2 regions of the Paenibacillus wuxiensis genome follow, and region 2 is predicted to be linked to the other one. Evidence: riboswitches for the same ligand, from Rfam matches in the RefSeq annotation. Region 2 holds a riboswitch; the other holds the start of a gene.
What was found. A riboswitch is a leader RNA that binds a small molecule or an ion and turns the genes downstream of it on or off. The one in region 2 is predicted to bind cyclic di-AMP.

Region 1 (4,855 bases), on a different contig from region 2:
GTCTTCCGGTATGCTTGGCTGATCTCGGTGTAACAAGTGTTACGAACGAAGAATTACAGGCAGTAGCACAGAAGGCGTGCATCCCTGAAGAATCTATCCACTCCATGCCGTTCCCAGTCACAGAAGAGATGGTTGTATCGGCGATTCGAGTGGCTGATATGATGGGTCAACAATTCAAAGACCAGAAGGACGTGTAAGGAATGAAAAAAATACTGAATCAACCGGAAACTTTGGTTCGGGAAATGTGTAACGGTATGGTGCTTGCACATCCGGAACTGGAGTTCATCAGCAAATACAAGATTGTCAAGAAAAAAATCGTGAATGAGAACAAGGTTACGTTGATCAGTGGCGGAGGAAGCGGTCATGAACCAGCTCACGCTGGATTTGTAGGACAAGGCATGCTCGATGTAGCTGTATGCGGTGATGTATTTGCATCCCCCTCACAAATTCAAATTTATCAAGCGTTAAAGGCCTCTGCAAGCAAGAAGGGAACGCTGCTCATTATTAAGAACTACAGTGGCGACATTATGAACTTCAAAAATGCGTCGCATCTAGCCAAAGAAGACGGAATTCAGGTCGATTATGTCAAAGTGGACGACGATATAGCTGTAGAGGACAGTCTATACACGGTTGGCCGCAGAGGTGTTGCAGGCACAGTGCTCGTTCATAAGATTGCAGGTGCGGCCGCTGAAGAGGGCTTGGAGCTTGCAGAAGTGAAGGCGATTGCTCAGCACGCGATCGACAACACAAGAAGTATTGGATTCGCGCTTACCTCTTGTACAGTTCCAGCAAAAGGAACACCAACGTTCCAGTTGAATGACGATGAGATCGAGTACGGCGTAGGAATTCATGGGGAGCCTGGCATTCGTCGAGAGAAGATCGCTTCTGCTAACGAACTGGCGAAGAAAATGGTTGCGGATTTGTTCCGTGACATGAAGATTACAGCAGGCTCTAAGCAGGAGCTAGCCGTGCTGATTAATGGATTTGGCGGATCTCCGCTGCAAGAATTGTACTTGCTGGCGAACGCCGTAGTTCGGGAGATTCATGCACAGCAAATTACTCTTGTCAAAGTATTCGTAGGCAACTACATGACAAGTATCGATATGGCTGGCGCGTCGGTGTCGGTTATCCGCTTGGATGAACAGCTTAAGCATTACCTCGAAGCAAGCTGTAATACACCGGCGTTGCAGGTGAGTGGTTCATTTGAACCAATCCATCCTGAGGAGATGTCCGAAGCAGGAACTGCGAGCCACGAGGTATCCTTCACAGTAGAGACGGACGAGGCCTTCTCGAAGGTCGAACATAATGTGTTCACGGTTAATAACCTGATCTATCTAACAGACAAGATGAGTGAAATCATCATTGAAAATGAGGTTCCATTCTGCGATTTGGATTCACATGCAGGTGATGGCGACTTCGGTATGAGTGTGGCGAAGGGCTTCAAACAATTGAAGAGAGAATGGCATGACATCATTGCACATCATTCAGACAACATGGGCAATTTCCTCCATGCTTGCTCGTTAGTTATTATGGAGCATTGCGGCGGCGCTTCCGGCCCAATCTGGGGTTCAGCATTCCGTGCAGCCAGCAAGTTCGCGGGCGAACGCGTAGAATTGTCCGTTTCTGAATTTGCACAAATGATGCAAGCAGTTGTTAAAGGCATTCAAGACACGGGCGAGCGCTCATTCGGAAGAGGAGCTGTAGTTGGGGATAAGACACTTGTCGATGCGTTGGCTCCATTTGCAGATGCGTGGGTACAGAGTGCGTCTGAGGGCGATGACGTGAAGACTGCTTCTGTGAAAGCGGCAGAGGCTGCTGTTCAAGGTGCAAAGTATACAGAGACAATAGTAGCTCGTATGGGAAGAGCGGGGACGGTTGGCGAACGGAGTCTTGGCTATCCTGATGCTGGTGCCTATGCGCTTGGCGTGATTTTCACAGCATTGTCCCAAGTGATCAAGTAAGAAGCGAGCGGATTAGGAATAGATCAATTTCCGACCAAATGGAATACTAGAAAAGTAGAACCGGAGTGCAGTCTAGCATACTCCGGTTCTTTTTGTTTGGAAGATATTATAATTAATTACAATATATTTGAAATGATCTCCTGTATTATCCGTGTTAGGATCGGAAACGTACCACAAAACAAGCCGAAGCTCGTCAGAGCGCGGGGGAACCGATTCATTGGGGTGAAGTCGTATAGCGACAGGGGAGTCCACTTTAACCCGAACCCGACAGCTAACCTCGCAGGCTGCAAAGGGAGAGATGTACAGGATGAAGAAGACATTTAAGAAAGTTGTAATTACAAGTGCAATTGCATTGGCACCGGTTATGGCGGTGAACTCTGCTATGGCAGCACCCGTTAGCCCAGTGCAACAGCCGAATCCAATGATGAACTCGAATTGTTCAAACCTGGGTATGAATATGGACTTTGATAAAGTATTCCAAGATAACTCGGAATTGAAGCAAATCTTGTCCAAATGGATGGAAGCCATTCAAAAAGAAATTGGGAATAAGCCAATCGTTCCGCCTCCCGTTCAAAAGCCAGAGGTGGACAAGCCGGAAGTAAATAAACCTGAAGTTGAAAAGCCAGAAGCTAACAAACCTGAAGTTGAGAAACCTGAGGTAGAGAAGCCAGAAATCGAGAAACCTGAAGTTGAAAAGCCTGAGGTTAACAAACCAGAAGTAAACAAGCCAGAAGCTGAAAAACCAGTAACACCTGGTGAAAATAAACCAACTGCGCCACAAGACAACAACAATGCGAACAGTGACTTCGCTAGCCAAGTTATCGATTTGGTGAACCAAGAACGTGCGAATGCTGGTTTGCAGCCATTGAAATCCGATGCACAATTGAACAAAGTTGCGATGATCAAGGCGAAAGACATGAACGATAACAACTACTTTGACCATCAATCTCCAACACTTGGCTCCCCATTCGATCTGATGAGAGCACAAGGTGTCAATTTCAATACTGCTGGCGAGAACATTGCCAAAGGCCAACGTAATCCGCAAGAAGTAATGAACGCATGGATGAACAGCGATGGACACCGTAAGAACATCCTGAACTCCAGCTTCACTTCCATCGGTGTTGCATACTACAATGGCGTGTGGGTACAATCATTCACAGGCTAACGAGTTAAGTATGTAGATATCACATCAAGAACCTGCAGGTAAGTGCAGGTTCTTTTTTTTGTATTTAATCAGGCGCTCTACAAGAGAATAACGAGGAAATTAACAGAAATGAAGTTGATCTTATATGTCTCTGTTGAAGACCGGATTCAGTTTCTTTTCAATGTTATACCAATTGTGCCATCCTGTTGTTGGATCGATGAATTCTCTCATTGCTGCACGCATCCATACAGATCGAGCAAAATTTTTAACATTTATGCGTCTACAGCGATAAATCACTTTGTCTTCATTGGGCAGCTCAACCTGCATAAGCCACGCGCAATAGGACATGAACGACAACTTATTAAGCTCAAGCATTGACACGACGGCTGTCGCCATGCGTTCATCTTCCTCTGTTCGCAAGATATGATTCGCATGAAGAAGCATGTGCTCAATGGCACTGAGAAGCTTCTTGCATTCCTCTGGGCCAATGTGTGGACTGCGTACACAAGCAGCCATGACATCTGCGATGTGAGCTGGAGCATGAGCCCATCCCTTAACTTCTACATAATCGCGATAATCGTTCTCCTGCATGCAATAATCAACAACTCGCTTCGCAATGTGTTCATATAAAGGCTTGCTTATATAAGGCTGTTGTTCATCACGCTTCAGAAGCAGTGCGAGTAAGAGGGCGGAGAATGTACGTTGGAAGACCGAATCGTTCTCAGCAGTCCCAATTCCTTTGAAAAGCATTTGGTCTGATAACGTCTGATGAAGAAGCTCTGTTAGTTGTCCAGCGGTCAGGATTTTTTGTGTAATAAGCCATTCATACAATATCCCGTATGCAAGATCATCCCTCAATTCAGGATCTGTAGAGCCAAGTAGGCTGACTACTTGTTGTACGGCTTCATATTGTTCGATTTCTGTTGGTAGCTCATATTGATGATCCATAATTGAGCGCAGATGCTGCTTGTCCATGAAATGAATCCCCCCCATTAAAGATGTTTAGGTATTTGTATTCGCTAATGAATAATCATAAAAAGAATGAATGATCATTTTAACATGATAGGAAAGAAATGTATATGTATACGGATGGTAGTAACGAACGAAATCATGGTTCTAGCAATTCGGTATAGTTAGCAAGTAAGGAGGGAATGAATAAGAAACCCCCTGAACATTATCGTTTAGGGGGAGAGAGATAACTTTATACCCAACCGAAGGCTCTAGCGAGCTGAGCCGTGGCGAAGGTGACTGCTATAGCGATTCCAAGCGGAATAACGGCAGATAATATTGTCCATTTTGCACTCTTCGTTTCTTTATAAATGTTGTATAGTGTCGTTCCGCAAGGGTAGTGGAGCAAGGAGAACAGCATCATATTCAATGCAGTCAACCATGTCCATCCATGCTGCAGGAAGATTTCCTTGATGTTCTCCATTCCATCTGCATCAACCATTGCCCCAGAGGACAAGTAGCCCATTAGCAAGATAGGAAGGACAACCTCGTTCGCAGGCAAGCCGAGCAGGAATGCCATAACGATGAATCCATCTAAGCCAATAGCGTGGGCGAATGGGTCGAAGAATGAAGCCATATGATTCAATATGCTGTCGCCTCCGACAAATACGTTGCCAAGAATCCAAGTCAGAACGCCGGCTGGTGCCGCAATAACGACAGCGCGAGTCAATACGTTAAGCGATTTATCACGCGATGACAATAAAATCGTCTTCCAGACTTGCGGTCTGCGGTACGGTGGAAG
Region 2 (4,855 bases):
TACAAGCCAGCTACATCACAGATCCAGCTCCACTGAAGCTGAATGCATGGCGCTACAAAAATCAAAATCATTATGCGGAAAATGTGTACATGCGTGCCAAGCTGGTGCTGCTTGCAATCGAGAAGCAAGTCGGGGAAAAAATGATGAGCCGCATTATGAGAACTTATACGCAGAAGTACCGTTTCAAGTACCCAACTACATCAGACTTTCAGCGAGTTGTTGAGCAGGTAACTAACCGCAAGTGGAATGATTTCTTCCAACAATATGTGTACAACGGCATGATGGCAGACTTCGCCGTGGAGAACATTGATTCACGTACGATTGAATCGAATGGGTCTACCCAATATGAAGCGACTGTCTATATCCGCAAGCTCGGTGCCAATTATCCATCCATTCCGATCGTATTTGGATTCTCGGATGGCACGACGACTCGCAAGGGATGGAATGGAGAGGGAGACCGCATCCAATATACCGTCACCCATAAAGCGCCGCTCAGCTGGGTCATGGTTGATCCTCTATATTCGATTGTCGTTGAGAACAAGCACATCAATAATTATATGCGTGCTCATGTCGATGAACCTGTCCGTACACGAGTTAATTTATCCGTCATCAAGGTAATCGAAGCTGTTACGAACATTTTGGGGTGGTGATAGTGTGAAGGCTTATGTGCGTTCAGGCTGGAATTGGTGCAAAGAGCACATCTATATATGGGTCATTCTATTCTTGTACCAACTGTTATGGGGGTTCTTCCTCTATCGCTTCGTCGATGGAGTGGTAACACCTATCCTGCGCCGTTACCCAGATCCAGCACCTACCGAGATGAGCAGGCAGCTCTTTCTGACCGAAAGCCAGTTCTATCTAATGAAGACGAATGACTACTTCCCTTACTTATGGGCTATCCTCGGATTCGTTGCCGTCCATATGCTGCTTACCCCCTTCATTCACGCGGGTGTATTCCATGCTATGTCACGGCCCAAGCAGCAGGGGCTTGCCTTTTTCCAAGGTATCAAGCTCGCTTGGAAGCCAATGCTTGTCCTCTATCTACTCGAGACACTGCTCATTATCGCACCCGCTATATGGTTCGTTCCTTATGCGGCCCATGCCCTGTCCACATCGGCTTCTCTGTCTTCCTTACTCGTGGCAGTGGCACCGTTTGTAATCGCTTGGTTCATTGGCGGCTGGCTTGTTCATCAATTGTTCTTATTCCTTAACTTCGGCGCTGCCTCAGAAACACCGTTAATTCGATCTGTGACAGCCGGAACTCGTCGCTTGCTTCCCATTCTAGGATTGTCACTTCTCTTTATTGGTATCACGATTGGCGTAGGCATATTGTCCACAACGGCGGCGGCCGTGTTCACCGGAATTACCGCACTCATTATTCAACAGGCATTGCCTGCCATTATGACTATACTCAAAATGTGGGGATTGTCTGCACGCCACGCTGTCTGGCAGGAAGCAGAGCAACAGATGAAATAATGGGGGTTCTGATTGAGCGCAATTTAGTTACAGAGTTATAAAGTTACAAAGTTACAAAGTTACAAAGGGTTACGATGATATTGAAGTAGCGTAACCTAACAAAATGAATTAAAAAACTTGTCTATCAGCGAAAAAAACGCTGATCTGACAAGTTTTTTTCGTGTCAAGGACAAAAAATATTTGTCAAAGGAATTTCCGTCTGTTACAATAAGTCTAGATTTATTACAACTTTGTCATGAAAGCGGCACTAACTCTTGCAAAATTGTTACTATCGCACGCAGCAATACATATTCCAAAAACCAGAATGCCGAGTTTCCGGGCGGACCGGAAAGCGGGGGAACCAGTTTTTACGGGTGAATTGATCTTGTAACACAGGGATCATAGGGGTCCTTCAACCGAACCCTCCAGCTAACCTCGCAGGCACGGAAGGAGCCTTCCCTTTGAAGAAGAAGCTAGTTACAGCGGTGCTCGGACTGAGCGTTCTGTTTACTTCGTTCAGTGCAGGCAGCACATTCGCAGCATCCAAAATGGACAACACGATTGACGGTTTGCTTGGCATTTCGTACAAGTATGGTGGTACAACAACGAAAGGCTTTGACTGCTCCGGATTTACGAAGTACGTGTTCGACAAGTTCGAAATTGATCTTCCTCGCACATCTTCGTCGCAATTTGACGCTGGTGAGAAAGTTAGCAAAGACGAGCTTCGTCCAGGAGACCTGGTCTTCTTTGACACAAGCGGCGGCAACGGTGTATCGCATGTCGGCATTTACGTAGGCGACAACAAATTCGCACACGCTTCGACAAGCAAGGGTACGCGCATCGACAGCCTTAGCATGGACTACTACGAGAAGCGCTATGTAGGTGCACGTCGTGTAATGAGCGAGAATGACTTCTCGTCTATCGCTACTGAAAATCAATAATATCAATAGTTTGATTGTTTACTGCACTCTTATAATGATATGAACGACTACATAACCCGATGAGAAGCGCTACGCGCCTTTTCGTCGGGTTGTTTCATGTTACCCTCATTATCCGCGCAAATCCAACTTCTTTATCCTATGCATCTCTGCATGTCAACGATTCGTGCTTTTATCTATCTTTACGAAATATTTCTTTTTCGGTTTCAACCATTCTCATCGCCATTAACGACACAAGGACATGCGCTTGTGCGCATGTCCCGATATCTTGTCTGGATATTCACTATTTTCGCATAGACGCTTCTGATTTACTTAACTGACCCATTCAATTCTTGGAATTTCGCCTTAATCTCTTCTGGTGTGAGCCCATCCGCCTCTGCTCGATGCTTTTCTTCCTCGTGCTGAAGCTGAGTCTGACGATCCTCGACATGCTTCCCATTAATGTGATGTTTCTCGTGGAACAGTCGTCCTTTTATGCCTAATTTCTCGCGTAATTCCTGGTGAATTTGCTTGTTGCTCTTGCCTTCTGTCGAAATTCCGTGTTTCTTAGCTAGCAATTGAAGCTTCTTCTCGCGCAGCTGCTTCATTTCTGCACGAAGCTCCTTCATTTGTGCCTGTACTTGTTCTAATTGTTTATCCGTCTCCATGCTCTGCTGATTCGGCTGTACAGCCTGAGATGAAGTGACCACTCGTACAGCAGCTTGCTCTCTGCTCTTATCTGCCGCAGCATCTAGCGCAGTTCTGCTTTGCGCTGCTGCAGGTGAAGCCATCAAGAGAAGCATTAGGCACGTCCACGCTGCTACGGTTGAATTGCGTTTCATAGGTTCCACCTCCTTATGTAAGGGATGGCTATAGTATGTTCGTAATTCCTGAAATGAAACTGAAAATAAGCTAAATATTCACTTAGTGAAGCACTTACCCATTTATATTCTGGATGCTAATTGAGCCGACAATTCTCCATCAAGTATCTTCTGCATATATTCCAGCAGCAGTTCTTAATCCAGCCAGCCCTTCTCCCTGGCAGTTCGAATCGCCTCAATTCGCGTACCCGCTCCTACTTTGCTAATCGCATCCGACATATAGTTGCGCACCGTTCCATAGGATAAGAACAATTTGGCGCTAATATCCTGCATGGACAGTCCATTCTCAGCAAGCAACAGCACTTCCTTCTCCCTCGGGGACAACGGACAAGGGTCTTCCCACGCAGCCAACGTTAATTCGGGACTCATCACCCGCTTGCCTGCATATACCTGGCGAATGGCATCTGACAACTCGTCGCTTGGACTGTCCTTGAGTAAATAACCGCCTACACTGGATGCCATTGCACGCTGGAGATAGCCTGAGCGAGCAAAGGTCGTCAGCATAATAATCCGACAGTCCAGCCCCTTCTTCTTGACTGCATCCGCGACATCCAGCCCCGTCATAAGTGGCATCTCGATATCCAGTACCGCGATATCCGGCTGAAGTACCTCTATAAGCGACAGCGCTACACTGCCATTCTCGGCCTGACCAATCACTTCGATATCATCCTCAAGAGACAACAAGGTGGCGAGTGCACTTCGCAGCATCTGTTGGTCCTCTCCCAATATAACTCGAATCATGATGAACCTTTCCCCTTCCCATCGCGGATTACACGCGGAATGACTAACGATAATGCCGTTCCCTTGTGGGCACCAGACTCTATAGCAAGCGTCCCGTCCACAAGCTGAAGCCGCTGTTTCAGTCCGGCCATGCCTGTCCCACTTGATTGCTTAAGCTGGTGCTCATCAATTCCGATGCCATCATCTGCAATCTCCAATCGAACCCTTGCCTCTCCCACCTCAACCCGAACCGAGCAATGCTTCGCCCGGCTGTGCCTGACGACATTCGTTAAGGTCTCCCGGAAGCACATGGCGAGAATCGTCTCCTGCAATGCTGATAATGGCAATCGGCCCACAATGCTTGGGGCTGCTGCTGAAGGGCTAATTCCCTCGCTGCGTTCCTGAAATTCCAGCTCAATTCCTGCGGCAGCGCATAGCTGCCTTCCATGCTCATATTCCTCTGCAAGCTTGACGATCTTCATTTCAGTTACGAGTTGGCGCATCTGCTTCAACGCCGCACGCGATGTTTCTTGAATCTCCCTTGCTTCAGCGATGGCCCGCTCTGGATTCCGTGTAATAAGCTTCTCTGTCACTTCACTCTTAAGCGTGATCAAGGACAACGTGTGTCCAAGTGTATCATGCAATTCGCGTGCAATGCGCTGGCGCTCTTCCTGCTGGGCCATCCGCTCGAGCTGTGAGGTCGCTGCCTGCAATCGTTCCGCCATCTGCTTGTATTGCCCAGCGGCACGCATGATGAATGGCATGACGAGCACACCGAATAATGGAGGAAGCAGCAGGGTATGCAGGGAAGACCATACGGCTACCGTATCCAAGCGTTGAGACAATCCGATTAAGATACCTACCGCCATGACGGCAGCTGTT

Region 1: it holds a riboswitch for cyclic di-AMP, as region 2 does, so the genes downstream of both, ABN764_RS14815 (CAP domain-containing protein) here and ABN764_RS27610 (C40 family peptidase) in region 2, are expected to answer to the same signal.

Annotation. Positions count from the first base shown of each region.
Region 1 is NZ_JBEFZI010000006.1:146,668-151,522, reverse strand. It holds gene ABN764_RS14825 (glycerol dehydrogenase) at 1-197, shown strand, start outside; gene dhaK (dihydroxyacetone kinase subunit DhaK) at 201-1,961, shown strand; cyclic di-AMP (ydaO/yuaA leader) riboswitch at 2,133-2,262, shown strand; gene ABN764_RS14815 (CAP domain-containing protein) at 2,269-3,126, shown strand; gene ABN764_RS14810 (DUF2785 domain-containing protein) at 3,247-4,080, opposite strand; gene ABN764_RS14805 (nucleoside recognition domain-containing protein) at 4,307-4,855, opposite strand, start outside.
Region 2 is NZ_JBEFZI010000017.1:39,620-44,474, forward strand. It holds gene ABN764_RS27600 (M1 family metallopeptidase) at 1-650, shown strand, start outside; gene ABN764_RS27605 (hypothetical protein) at 655-1,476, shown strand; cyclic di-AMP (ydaO/yuaA leader) riboswitch at 1,772-1,913, shown strand; gene ABN764_RS27610 (C40 family peptidase) at 1,917-2,396, shown strand; gene ABN764_RS27615 (serine protease) at 2,702-3,214, opposite strand; gene ABN764_RS27620 (response regulator transcription factor) at 3,389-3,994, opposite strand; gene ABN764_RS27625 (sensor histidine kinase) at 3,991-4,855, opposite strand, start outside.